One region of the Pseudomonas sp. PS02290 genome, then DNA from elsewhere that is predicted to be linked to it. Evidence: predicted binding sites of a transcription regulator. Region 1 holds the regulator's gene; the other holds the start of a gene.
What was found. Region 1 encodes sigma-54, which starts transcription at its own class of promoters, with help from an activator protein. Its sites were predicted from a motif close to ANTGGCATNNANNTTGCTNT; they were not measured.
Positions count from the first base shown of each region.

Region 2: QMX88_RS18995 (CmpA/NrtA family ABC transporter substrate-binding protein) is a predicted target of sigma-54. The motif match lies at 4,592-4,611, and genes of this name have one in related genera.

Region 1 covers NZ_JASCOY010000017.1:71,730-78,090, forward strand. The annotation lists gene kdsC (3-deoxy-manno-octulosonate-8-phosphatase KdsC) at 1-224, shown strand, start outside; gene lptC (LPS export ABC transporter periplasmic protein LptC) at 235-807, shown strand; gene lptA (lipopolysaccharide transport periplasmic protein LptA) at 794-1,336, shown strand; gene lptB (LPS export ABC transporter ATP-binding protein) at 1,336-2,061, shown strand; gene QMX88_RS10855 (RNA polymerase factor sigma-54) at 2,250-3,743, shown strand; gene hpf (ribosome hibernation-promoting factor, HPF/YfiA family) at 3,820-4,128, shown strand; gene ptsN (PTS IIA-like nitrogen regulatory protein PtsN) at 4,141-4,605, shown strand; gene rapZ (RNase adapter RapZ) at 4,608-5,465, shown strand; gene QMX88_RS10875 (HPr family phosphocarrier protein) at 5,482-5,754, shown strand; gene QMX88_RS10880 (sensor domain-containing diguanylate cyclase) at 5,799-6,361, shown strand, end outside.
Region 2 covers NZ_JASCOY010000048.1:20,308-26,668, forward strand. The annotation lists gene QMX88_RS18980 (bifunctional protein-serine/threonine kinase/phosphatase) at 1-1,048, opposite strand, end outside; gene QMX88_RS18985 (nitrate/nitrite transporter) at 1,100-2,311, opposite strand; gene QMX88_RS18990 (ANTAR domain-containing response regulator) at 2,648-3,223, opposite strand; gene QMX88_RS18995 (CmpA/NrtA family ABC transporter substrate-binding protein) at 3,236-4,444, opposite strand; gene QMX88_RS19000 (quinone-dependent dihydroorotate dehydrogenase) at 4,717-5,748, shown strand; gene rmf (ribosome modulation factor) at 5,896-6,111, opposite strand.

The sequences.
Region 1 (6,361 bases):
TAAGCTACGAGCAGGTCGCGTATCTGGGCGACGATTTGCCTGATCTGCCGGTCATTCGCCGGGTGGGCCTGGGCATGGCTGTTGCCAATGCCGCCAGCTTTGTCCGCGAGCATGCCGACGGCATTACCCAGGCACGTGGCGGCGAAGGCGCTGCCCGCGAATTCTGCGAGTTGATCCTGAAGGCTCAGGGCAACCTCGAAGCGGCTCACGCCGCCTACCTATAGAAGTGCATTTATGCTGAGCAAAAAGTTTCGAACGTTTCTGCTGTTCGGTGTGCTGGCACTGCTGCTGGCAGCGGTCGGCTACTGGAACATCAGTCCGGAAAGCTTTCTCGATCAACCCAAGGCTGCCGTCGATGAAAGCGCTGTCGATTACTACGCGACCAACGCCCACAGTATTCAGTACCTGCCCGACGGGACCATGCAGTACGACATGACCGCGGACAAGGTCGAGCACTTGAAAGCCACCGACGTCACCCTGATGACCACGCCGGTGCTGCAGATGTATCGAGGTTCTACCTTCCCGTGGCACGTACAGAGCGTTCGCGCCGAAGTGTCGCCGGGGGGCGATCACGTCGAGCTGATCGACTCGGTGCGCATCAACCGCACCGACGAAAAAGACCGCACCACCATCATCACCAGCAGCCGCATGACTGTATTCCCGCAGAAGCAATATGCGGAGACTGCCCAACCCGTTAGAATCGACGGCCTTGGCGGTGTAACGACCGGCACGGGTATGAAAGCGTATCTGAAAGAAAGCAGGATGAACCTGCTATCCAACGTAAGAGGACAGTATGAGGCTCGTTAAAACCCTTCCTTTTTTGCTCGGCCTGGGCGCAGCACTGGGAAGCGCGAGCGCCTGGTCTCTGCCGACGGATCGCGATCAACCCATCCACATCCAGTCGGATGACGCGCAGCTGGACGACAAGCAAGGCATCGCCACCTACAAAGGCAATGTCATCATCACCCAGGGCACGATGAAGATCACCGGCAACACCGTGACCATCACCCGTACACCGCAAGGCGACGTGGACGTGTTCACGTCCGTGGGCAACCTGGCCTACTACGAGCAGAAGCCATCGGTGGACAAGCCGATCGTTCAGGCCTGGGGCGTCACTATTCAGTACTTCGCGGCCCAGAACCGCATCGTGCTGATCGACAAGGCCAAAGTGGTCAACGACGGCAACACGTCCGAAGGCGAGAAAATCGTCTATGACACCGTCAAGCAGGTCGTGAACGCCGGTCGTGCCAATGGCACCAAGGTCACCGCACCACGCCCTCGTATCGACATGGTCATCCAGCCGAAAAAGAAAACCGACCAGCAGAAGGCCCAGTAATGGCGACGCTGAAAGCCCAGCACCTGGCCAAGGCCTATAAAAGCCGCCAGGTCGTACGTGACGTCAGCCTGTCCATCGAGAGCGGCCAGATCGTCGGCCTGCTTGGCCCCAACGGCGCCGGCAAGACCACCTGTTTCTACATGATCGTCGGCCTGGTTCAAGCGGATCAGGGTCGCGTCCTGATCGACGACCAGGACGTCAGCCATCAGCCGATGCACGGCCGTGCACGCGCCGGTATTGGCTACCTGCCACAAGAAGCGTCGATCTTCCGCAAGCTCTCCGTCTCGGACAACATCATGGCGATCCTGGAGACCCGCAAGGAGCTCGATCGCGCTGCCCGCCGCAAGGAGCTGGAAAGCCTGCTGCAGGAATTCCACATCACCCACATTCGCGACAACCTGGGCATGAGCCTGTCGGGCGGTGAACGTCGCCGTGTGGAAATCGCACGCGCCCTCGCCACTTCGCCGAAATTCATTCTCCTCGACGAACCCTTCGCCGGTGTTGACCCTATTTCCGTGGGCGACATCAAGCAGATCATTCACCACCTCAAGGCCAAAGGGATCGGCGTGCTGATCACCGACCACAACGTGCGTGAGACGCTGGATATCTGCGAAACCGCTTACATCGTCAACGATGGACAGCTGATTGCCGAAGGCGACGCCGAATCCATCCTGGCCAACCAGTTGGTCAAGGAAGTGTATCTGGGTCACGAGTTCCGCCTGTAACCGCAGTGATGACATGAGGTTGTGCGGCTCCCGCAATGTGCGCCATCGCCAACCTCGTTTTTTAATTGTCATCACACTCTAGGCAAACCCTCCAGCTTCAGGCATATAATTTGCTTAAGTTGGCGCCCTCGGCGCCCTGCTAGTAAATGGCGCGCAGTGCGCCGGCGAATAAGGTGTTAAGCCCTGCCATGAAACCTTCGCTAGTCTTGAGAATGGGCCAGCAGCTGACGATGACACCTCAGCTGCAACAGGCAATCCGATTGCTTCAGTTGTCGACGCTGGATCTCCAACAGGAGATTCAGGAGGCGCTGGAGTCGAACCCGATGCTGGAACGGCAGGAGGAAGGCGACGATTTCGACAACGCCGACCCCTTGGCGGATAACGTAGAGCAAAAGCCCAACGCTGATGTTCAGGGACCCACCTACCAGGAATCGGCGCCTACCGTCGACAATCTGGAGGACGGCGACTGGAACGAGCGCATTCCCAACGAGCTGCCCGTCGACACCGCGTGGGAAGACGTCTATCAGACCAGTGCCAGCAGCCTGCCCAGCAACGACGATGACGAGTGGGATTTCACCACCCGCACCTCCGTTGGCGAGAGCCTGCAAAGCCACCTGCTGTGGCAACTCAACCTGGCGCCAATGTCGGACACCGATCGCCTGATCGCCGTGACGCTGATCGACTGCATCAACAATCAGGGCTACCTCGACGAAACACTCGAAGAAATGCTCGACGCCTTCGACCCTGAGCTCGATATCGAGCTGGACGAAATCGAAGCCGTTCTGCACCGCATTCAGCAGTTCGAGCCTGCCGGCATCGGCGCTCGCAACCTGAGTGAATGCCTGCTGCTGCAGCTTCGCCAGCTGCCCGCCAAAACCAAGTGGCTGGCGGAAGCGCAGAAGCTGGTCAGTGACTACATCGATCTGCTCGGCAGCCGCGACTACGCGCAACTGATGCGCCGCATGAAGCTCAAGGAAGACGACCTGCGTCAGGTCATCGAACTGGTCCAGAGCCTCAATCCGCGCCCCGGCTCGCAGATCGAGTCCAGCGAAGCCGAATACGTCGTGCCTGACGTCATCGTGCGCAAGGACAACGAGCGCTGGCTGGTGGAGCTGAACCAGGAATCCGTGCCGCGCCTGCGGGTCAATCCGCAGTACGCAGGTTTTGTGCGTCGCGCCGATACCAGTGCCGACAACACGTTCATGCGCAATCAGCTGCAGGAAGCTCGCTGGTTCATCAAGAGCCTGCAGAGCCGCAACGAGACGCTGATGAAGGTGGCCACGCAAATCGTCGAACACCAGCGAGGCTTCCTTGAGTACGGTGACGAAGCCATGAAGCCCCTCGTTCTGCATGACATCGCGGAAGCGGTCGGCATGCACGAATCGACGATCTCCCGGGTGACCACGCAGAAGTTCATGCACACCCCGCGCGGGATCTACGAACTCAAATATTTCTTTTCCAGCCACGTCAGCACCTCCGAAGGCGGCGAATGCTCGTCCACGGCGATTCGCGCGATCATCAAAAAACTGGTCGCTGCGGAAAATCAGAAAAAGCCGTTGAGTGACAGCAAGATCGCTGGTTTACTGGAAGCACAAGGCATTCAAGTGGCCCGTCGCACAGTCGCCAAGTACCGCGAATCCCTTGGGATCTCGCCGTCCAGCGAACGCAAGCGACTGATGTAAAGGTCACACGTCAAAGCGTTCCAGTGGCAGGCATTACGCCTGCCTCTTAATGCACTGGCAACGAAGGAGAAGCTGTATGCAAGTCAACATCAGTGGACACCAGCTGGAAGTGACTGAACCTCTGCGTACCTACATCGGCGAGAAACTCGCCCGATTGGAACGCCACTTTGACAAGATCACGAATGTGCAGGTCACCATGGAGGTCGAGAAGCTCAAGCAGAAAATCGAAGCCACCTTGCACGTTCCTGGCGCTGAAGTGGTTGCCAACGCCGAACACGACGACATGTACGCAGCCATTGACCTGCTTGCCGACAAGCTTGACCGCCAACTCAAAAAACATAAGGAAAAACAGCAAAGTCTGCTGCAAGGCGCGACTGCTCGCTGACACTCCCCACCCATGATCCGACTTGAAAATATCCTGACCCCTGGCCGTTCACTCGTGAACGTGCCAGGCGGCAGCAAAAAAGCCGTACTCCAGAACATCGCCAAAATGATCGGCACGCAAGTGCCTGATCTGGATGAGCAGGTCGTGTTTGACAGCCTCATTGCCCGTGAAAAGCTCGGCTCCACCGGATTCGGTAATGGCATTGCCATTCCCCACTGCCGCCTGAAGGGCTGCTCAACGCCTGTCAGCGCCGTACTGCATCTGGAAAAACCCATCGATTTCGACGCCATCGACGGCGCACCGGTTGACCTGCTGTTTGTGTTGCTGGTCCCGGAAGCGGCCACCGATGCTCACCTTGAATTGCTGCGCCAGATCGCCAGCATGCTCGACCGTGATGATGTGCGTAAGCGCCTGCGCGGTGCCAAAACCGACGAAGAGCTCTACAGCGTCGTGCTCGACGTCCAGAACGGTCACTGATCATGCGGATGATCATCGTCAGCGGCCGCTCCGGCTCCGGCAAGAGCACGGCCCTCGATGTCCTTGAAGACAGCGGTTTCTACTGCGTCGACAATCTGCCCGCCGGCCTGCTTCCAGAGCTGGCGGAGCGCGCGCTGATCAACACCGAACTGGCTGAGCCCCTGCTGGCGGTCTCGATCGACGCGCGCAATCTGCCCAGTCACCTGACGCGATTCCCGCGCATGCTCGCCGAAGTTCGGGCCCGGCACATCCAGTGCGACGTGCTGTTTCTCGACGCCGATGAAGCCACCCTGCTAAAGCGCTTTTCAGAGACCCGCCGTCGTCACCCGCTGAGCACGGCAACCCGCTCGCTGGCCGAAGCGATTCGTGACGAAAAAACCCTGCTCGGTCCGATCATCGACCTGGCTGATCTGACGGTCGACACCACGCACCTGAATCTCTACCAGCTGCGCGACATTCTCAAACTGCGCCTGCTGAACAAACCCGAGCCGGGCACTGCCTTCCTCATCGAATCCTTCGGCTTCAAGCGCGGCATGCCCGTGGACGCCGATCTGGTGTTCGACGTGCGCTGCCTGCCGAACCCGTACTGGAAGCCCGAGCTGCGCGAGCAGTCCGGCCTCGACAAGCCGGTTGCCGATTACCTCGCGGCTCAACCGGACGTCGAAGAAATGTTCCAGGACATCTTTTCGTACCTCAATAAGTGGTTGCCGCGCTTCGCCGCCAGCAACCGCGCCTACGTCACTATTGCCATTGGCTGCACCGGCGGGCACCACCGCTCCGTCTACCTGACCGAACGTCTGGGTCAGGTGCTGCAGCAATCGCTCAAGAATGTTCAGGTCCGCCACCGCGACCTAAGCTGAAAGGACCTCCATCGCGATGCCCGCTCTAGAAATCACCATCATCAACAAGCTGGGTCTGCACGCCCGGGCCGCCGCCAAATTCGTGGGCGTCGCCGGCAAGTACCCTTGCCAGATCAGGGTAGGTCGCACGCCGGAGACCATGGTCGACGGCAAAAGCATCATGGCCGTCATGATGCTCGCGGCCGGCAAGGGCACCCTGATTCACTTGGCCACCGAAGGTGAAGAAGCCGATGCCGCGCTGGCAGGACTGGTCGAACTGATCAATAACAAGTTCGACGAAGGCGAATAAGCCTTACCGCTGCCCGACGCGTCCATTACCGTCAGAGATGAGCGATGCCACTGACAGCCATGCCTCCATTAGCGCGAGGGGTCAGATCAAGGTCCGAGAAGATGCTGATGCTGGGGAGCACCCTGGCGGTGGCAGCCATCTTAGCCATCGTGACTTCGTTGCTGTTTCGGGAGCTGGGCACGGCCAACGAAGCCGCCGTGCGCTCCGCAAACAACGTGGTGCAGTTGATCGACGCAGATGTGCAGCGTAACGCCGAGCTGTACGACACCTCACTTCAGGGCCTGATCACTGCATGGCGACGACCCGACGTGATGACGATCTCGCCGGAGTTACGGCAACTGGTGCTCTTCGACCGGGCCACGGCGGCGCCCTTTAAGGGCGATGTGGTGCTGCTGGATGAAACCGGGCGCATCGTCGCCGACTCCACCTCGCTGACGCCTCGGCTGGACAACTTTTCCGACCGGCCGGGCTTTCAGAAACACCGGGACAGCGGTTCGCTGGCGCTGGTGGTCGACGGGCCCTTCCTGTCACGCTGGGGCTTCAACGACCTGTGCATCAGTTTCAGTCGCCGCCTCCCCTCCGACAACGGCCAGTTCGTCGGCATTGC
Region 2 (6,361 bases), on a different contig from region 1:
GCGCCATCGGTCCTTCCTGAGCGAAGATCTCAGCCAGGGTCTGGCCGGCATACTCGCGCATCACGTAATACAAATGCTGGCGCTGGCCGAGCGGGTGCAGCTCGGGAAAGAAGCGACCCGCAACGCGACGCAGGAACCATTCTTCGAGCAACAAGGCCTCTGCCGCGCCGGCCTCGTCAACCCGTGAGGGCGGCAGCGTCTTCAGCAGCCACGGTTGCTGCTGGCTGTCGCGTACGCGGAAGAGCAGGGACTGTCGCGAGTCGCTCAAGCGCGTTTCGACCTGCCAGCCTTCGAACATCTGGCCTGCTTTGAGAAGGGGTGGGGCAGGCCATTGCTGCAGTTGCAGCAGCGTTTCACCCAAGCTGTCCGAGCCCAACTGATCCACCTGGATCAGCAAGGCGCTGGCATTATCGGCGCTGCCGGACAGATGTGCGGCATTGACCAGCGTTCGGACAGCCGTGTCCAGATCTGCCTGTTCGTTGAGGATCGAGCCGATTCGGTCATCGCCCAGCGTTGCCCAGACCCCGTCGCTGACCAGCAGCAAGCGCTCGCCGGGCCGCAGTTCGCCGTCCAGGTAATCCATGACCACGTATTGATCCAGGCCCAGCGCGCGTTTCAGCACGTGCTGCATGTCTGGCTGTTCCCATACGTGGTCCTGGCTGATTCGCTGCAGCAGCCCTGAGTGCCAGCGATACACGCGACAGTCGCCGACATGGGCGAGGGTGAATCGTCGCCCACGCAGGACCAGCGCACTGAGGGTGGTCAACAAGCCGTTGGCCAGCAGCCAGCGGTTCTGTGCCAGCAGCAGGCGGTCAAGGGCCTGGGCGACGCTCCAGGTTTCCGGCGTCGCGTAGTAGTCCATTGCCAGCGCTTGCAGCGTGGCCCGGGAGGCCAGACCGCCATCGGCGCATTGGCTGACGCCATCGGCAAGGGCGAACAGATAGCCCTTGCTGGCCGCGAGCGCTGCAGCGGGAGTGACCACGCGAAGGGCGTCCTGATTCTCCGCCCGCGGCCCGGTGGCGCTGAATTCGGCGACGCGCAGTTGCAAACCGGTCGCAGTGGGCGCGACCGGCGTCAGCCCCGGATTGACGCTCACGGCCTAGACACGGGCGGCGGTGACCGCGGCCGAGCCCCAGGTGGTTCTCCAGCGACGCTTGACGTTCATCAGGCCGAACCAGGCCAGCACGCCAAGGAACGCGAACAGCCACAGGCCCAGTTGGTACTCGCCAGTGTTCTGCTTGATCGCGCCGAGCCCGGCGGCGAGCAGGAAGCCACCGATGCCGCCGGCCATGCCGATCAGGCCGGTCATCACGCCGATCTCTTTGCGAAAGCGTTGCGGCACCAGCTGGAACACCGCGCCGTTACCGGCACCGAGGCCGAGCATGGCCGCGACGAACAGCGCCAGTGCGGCCCATGAGCTGGGCAGGTTAAACCCGACGGCGGCGATGCAGATGGCGGCGACGGCGTACATGCCCGACAGCGTACGAATCCCGCCGAAGCGATCGGCGAGGGCGCCGCCCAGTGGCCGCATCATGCTGCCGCCGAAGACGCAGGCGGCGGTGTAGTAACCCGCCGTCACCGGACTCAAGCCGTATTGATCGTTGAAGTAGCCGGGCAGGGCGCTGGCCAGGCCGATGAAGCCGCCGAAGGTCACGCTGTAAAAGAACATGAACCACCAGCTGTCGCGGTCGCCCAGGGCTTTGAAATAGTCAGCCATGGATTTGGCTTTGGGGCGTTCCGGGGCGTTTTTCGCCATGAGCGAGAACGCGATGAGGGTCAGCAGCAATGGCGCGACGGCAAAGCCGAACACATTGTTCCAGCCGAAGCTGGCGGCGAGGACGGGCGCGATCAGTGCGGCGAATACAGTGCCGGAGTTGCCGGCGCCGGCGATGCCCATGGCTTTGCCCTGATGCTGCGGCGGGTACCACTGGGAGGCGAGGGGCAGGGCCACAGCGAAAGACGCGCCGGCCATGCCAAGGAATACGCCGAGCAGCAGCGCCTGTTCATAGCTGTGAATGCCCAGTTGCCAGGCGCCCAGCAGCGCGGTGATGACGATGACCTGGCCGATGATCCCGGCAGTTTTCGGCGACAACTGATCGGCGAGCATGCCCATGATGAAGCGCAGCACCGCACCCGCGAGAATCGGCGTGGCGACCATCAGGCCCCGCTGCTGGGTGGTCAGATGCAGGTCGGCGGCAATCTGCACGGCCATCGGGCCGAGCAGGTACCAGACCATGAAGCTCAGGTCGAAATACAGGAACGCTGCGAACAGTGTCGGTTTATGGCCGGCTTTCCAGAAACTCGTGTTCATCTACCACCTCATCTGCAGGGATTCGTGTTCGGTGGAGATGTCGCTCGCACCGCTACGGGTCAGGTCACGCAGGCGAAGCACCAGACCGGCACTCCACCCGCCCCGATGTGTTCAGGGCAAAAACGAAAAACGCCGCAGCCCTGTGCGCTTTCGCGAAGGGGTGCGACGTCTTTGTCGTGAGTGGGCAACCGCCGTTGGCTACCTGTGATGTGTAGCTAGCAATACATGGGCCAAATGTGCGCCGCGAGCTGCGGGCTGGAGAGACGGGCTGGATGAAACCGTCTGGATGAAACCGTCTGGATGAAACAAGCACGCGCGGCTCGGAAAAGGAAAGGCTCAGCCCAGCAATTCACTCATGGCAATGATTTGTTCCGCCACCTGAATCAGTTTCTGCTGCCGGCTCATGGCCTGGCGTCGCATCAGGGTGTAGGCCTCTTCTTCGTTGCACTGCTTCATCTTCATCAGCAGGCCCTTGGCCGTTTCGATGCGCTTGCGTTCGGCCAGTTGCTGGTCGCGGGCATGCAGTTGCGCGCGCAGGTCCTGATCGCTTTCGAAGCGGGCCATGGCCACGTCCAGAATCGGCTGCAGGCGCTGTGCGTGAATGCCTTCGACGATGTAGGCGCTGACCCCGGACTTGATCGCCTGACGCATCACGACCGGGTCGTGCTCGTCGGTAAACATCACGATGGGGCGCGGCAGATCGCGGGTCACCAGCACCACTTGCTCCAGCACGTCACGGCCCGGCGATTCGGTGTCGATGAGGATCACGTCCGGGCGCACGGCCTGGACTCGGGCGGGCAGGTCGATGATCAGCCCGGATTCGTCTATGACCTCGAAGCCGGCCTCGGTCAGCGCCGCTTTCAGGCGCCCGACCTTTTTGGGGGTGTCGTTGATCAACAGGATTCGCAGCATCTTGGCGTCTCCTCAGCGATCAGCATGAACGAGGGCGGCATCGGCCAGCGCGTGCAGCTTGAAGCTGCGGGCGTAACGCGCCGGGTCGCTGCCGTCCCAGATTTTGCCGTCGATCAACTGGCTGCTGCGCATCGGCGACGGCGGGACGGCGATGCCCAGTGCGTCGGCGGCCTCGCGGTACAGGTCGAGCTGCTGGACGCTGCGGGCGACGTCGAGATAATCCGGGTCTTCGCGGAGCAAACCCCAGCGGCGGAACTGGGTCATGAACCACATGCCGTCGGACAGCCAGGGCATGTTCACCTGACCGTCGCCATGGAAGCGGATCGCGTGGTGGTCGTGCCATCGGTTGCCGAGCCCGTCGTCGTACTCGCCCAGTAGCCGGGATTCGATGGCGCCGACCGGTGCATTCACGTACTCGGCGGCGCTGAGCAGCTGCGCGGTGCTGCGCCGGTTGTCGGTGCTCTCTTCGATGAAACGGCTGGCTTCAAGCACCGCCATCACCAGCGCTCGCGCCGTGTTCGGGTACTGCTCGGCAAATTCCAGGCTGCACGCCAACACCTTTTCCGGGTGATCCGGCCAGATGGCCTGGGAGGTCGCCAGGGTGAAACCCAGGTTCTGCTGAACCGCGCTGGCACCCCACGGCTCACCGACGCAAAAGCCGTCGATGCGCCCGGCCTGCAAGTGCTCGACCATCTGCGGCGGTGGCACCACCACGCTGTCGACGTCGCGCAACGGATGAATGCCCTGGCTCGCGAGCCAGTAATACAGCCACAACGCATGATTGCCGGTGGGGAAGGTTTGAGCGAAGGTCAGTTTTGAGTCGCATTGGTGCGTGCGCCGATCGAGTGCCTCAGGAGTGGTCACGCCGGCATCCTGCAGCGCCCTCGACAGGTTGATGCTCTGGCCGTTCTGGTTCAGCCCCATCAGCACGGCCATGTTTTTTGCCGGCCCGGCCAGCCCCAGTTGCACGGCATAGACCAGACCGTAAAGGCTGTGGGCGGCGTGAAGTTCGCCGCTGACCAGTTTGTCGCGCAGGTTGGCCCACGATGTCTGCCGGTGCAGGTTGATGTGCAGGCCATAGGGCTGAGCGAAGCCCTGGGTCGCGGCGACGATCAGTGAGGCGCTGTCGGTCAGCGCCATGAAGCCGAGGTCGACACTGGTCAGTTCCGGTGCATCGCTGCCGTTGACCCAGGCCAGCGAGGGTGTAAGCGTGTCATTCATGAGTGCCATTCCGCGTGGAGGCCGACGCGCTGGTCAGCGCTGCCAATCGTCCAAAAAAAACGCCGCCTCGCCCCGATCGAACCGGGGCGCCAGCGACGTCGTTGTCCTGTGTCTCGCTCCGCCATTGGATCGAGTCGATATAGGCACTAAGCAAGCCATATGCCAGCGGGAGCCGAGGTTGTAAGCAAAGTTCTCGACATGCCTCGCGCTTCGCCCGCACCGGCGTTTATAATCCGCCGCTGATCCCAGCCGCAATCGAGCCGCCCCCGCCCATGTATAACCTGGCCCGCCAGTTACTGTTCAAACTCTCCCCGGAAACCTCCCACGATCTGTCCATTGACCTGATCGGAGCGGGCGGGCGTCTGGGGCTCAACGGCCTGTTCAACAAGGCGCCGATGCAGTTGCCGGTGACCGTAATGGGCCTGCGCTTCCCCAACCCGGTCGGGCTGGCGGCAGGGCTGGACAAGAACGGCGCGGCCATCGACGGCTTCGCCCAACTGGGCTTCGGTTTCGTCGAGATCGGCACGGTCACGCCGCGCCCGCAGCCGGGCAATCCAAAACCGCGCGTATTCCGTCTGCCCCACGCCCAGGCGATCATCAACCGCATGGGCTTCAACAACCTGGGCGTCGACCATCTGGTGAGCCGGGTGCAGGCCGCGCAGTACAACGGCGTGCTGGGCATCAACATCGGCAAGAACGTCGACACGCCGGTCGAGCGCGCCGTGGATGACTACCTCATTTGCCTGGACAAGGTGTACGCCCACGCCAGTTACATCACCGTCAACGTCAGCTCGCCCAACACGCCGGGACTGCGCAGCCTGCAATTCGGCGATTCGCTCAAGCAACTGCTCGAAGCCCTGCGGGTGCGTCAGGAAGCGCTGACGCTGATCCACGGCAAACGCGTGCCGCTGGCGATCAAGATTGCCCCGGACATGAGCGACGAAGAGACCGTGCTGGTCGCCAGCGCGTTACTGGAATCGGGGATGGACGCGGTGATCGCGACCAACACCACCCTCAGCCGCAAGGGCGTCGAGGGTTTGCCCCACGGTGACGAAGCGGGCGGGCTTTCGGGCGCGCCGGTGCGCGAGCAGAGCACGCACATCGTCAAGGTGCTGGCGGGTGAGTTGGGTGGGCGCTTGCCGATCATTGCCGCTGGCGGCATCACCGAAGGCAGGCACGCAGCCGAGAAGATCGCGGCGGGGGCGAGTCTGGTGCAGATTTATTCGGGCTTTATCTATAAAGGGCCGGCGCTGATTCGCGAGTCGGTGGACGCGATCGCAGCGATGACTCGCCAAGCGGTCTGATCGCTAGTGGCGTTAACGAAAAGAGGGGTTCCGACTGGAACCCCTCTTGGGCTTTAGCCCGCCGCCCGGGTGGGGCGTGCGTGGTCATGATGAAGCGATCAGGAATGTCGAAGAAGCTTTAGGTCAGGCTGTAACGTGAGGGTGGCGTCAGCCGACCGCGTGAAGTTCGTTGAGTCTGTGAATGCCCGCAGTGCCGGTCATACCGTCCCAGTTGTCGCCGCGTCCTTCTCGCCAGCCATTGATCCAGGCTTGACGCACTGACGGTAGAGTAAATGGGCAAAGCTCACGGGATTTACCGGATACGCCGTACTGGTATCCGCGCGAAAATGCTCTTTCCATCGGATCACGCTTAAGTCTTCTCATAGGGTGTTGCCCTCGTTTGTTGACTGTAATGTCCCTGGAGACCTCAGGTTGAGGTCCGGCAGAAAATCCTCTGCCGTTAGCAGCCCGCTGCCGGCGTCGCGGGCTTGCGGCCACCGCCGTTGCGGCGATGACCTTGGGTGATTTCTAACCAATGAGGCATACGCTGTGAATGATCGTTTTGTCATAAGAACGTAACCATTCAGGCATTACGACCATAAGCGCTGACGCGTTTCAGCGCAGTTTTGTAAGA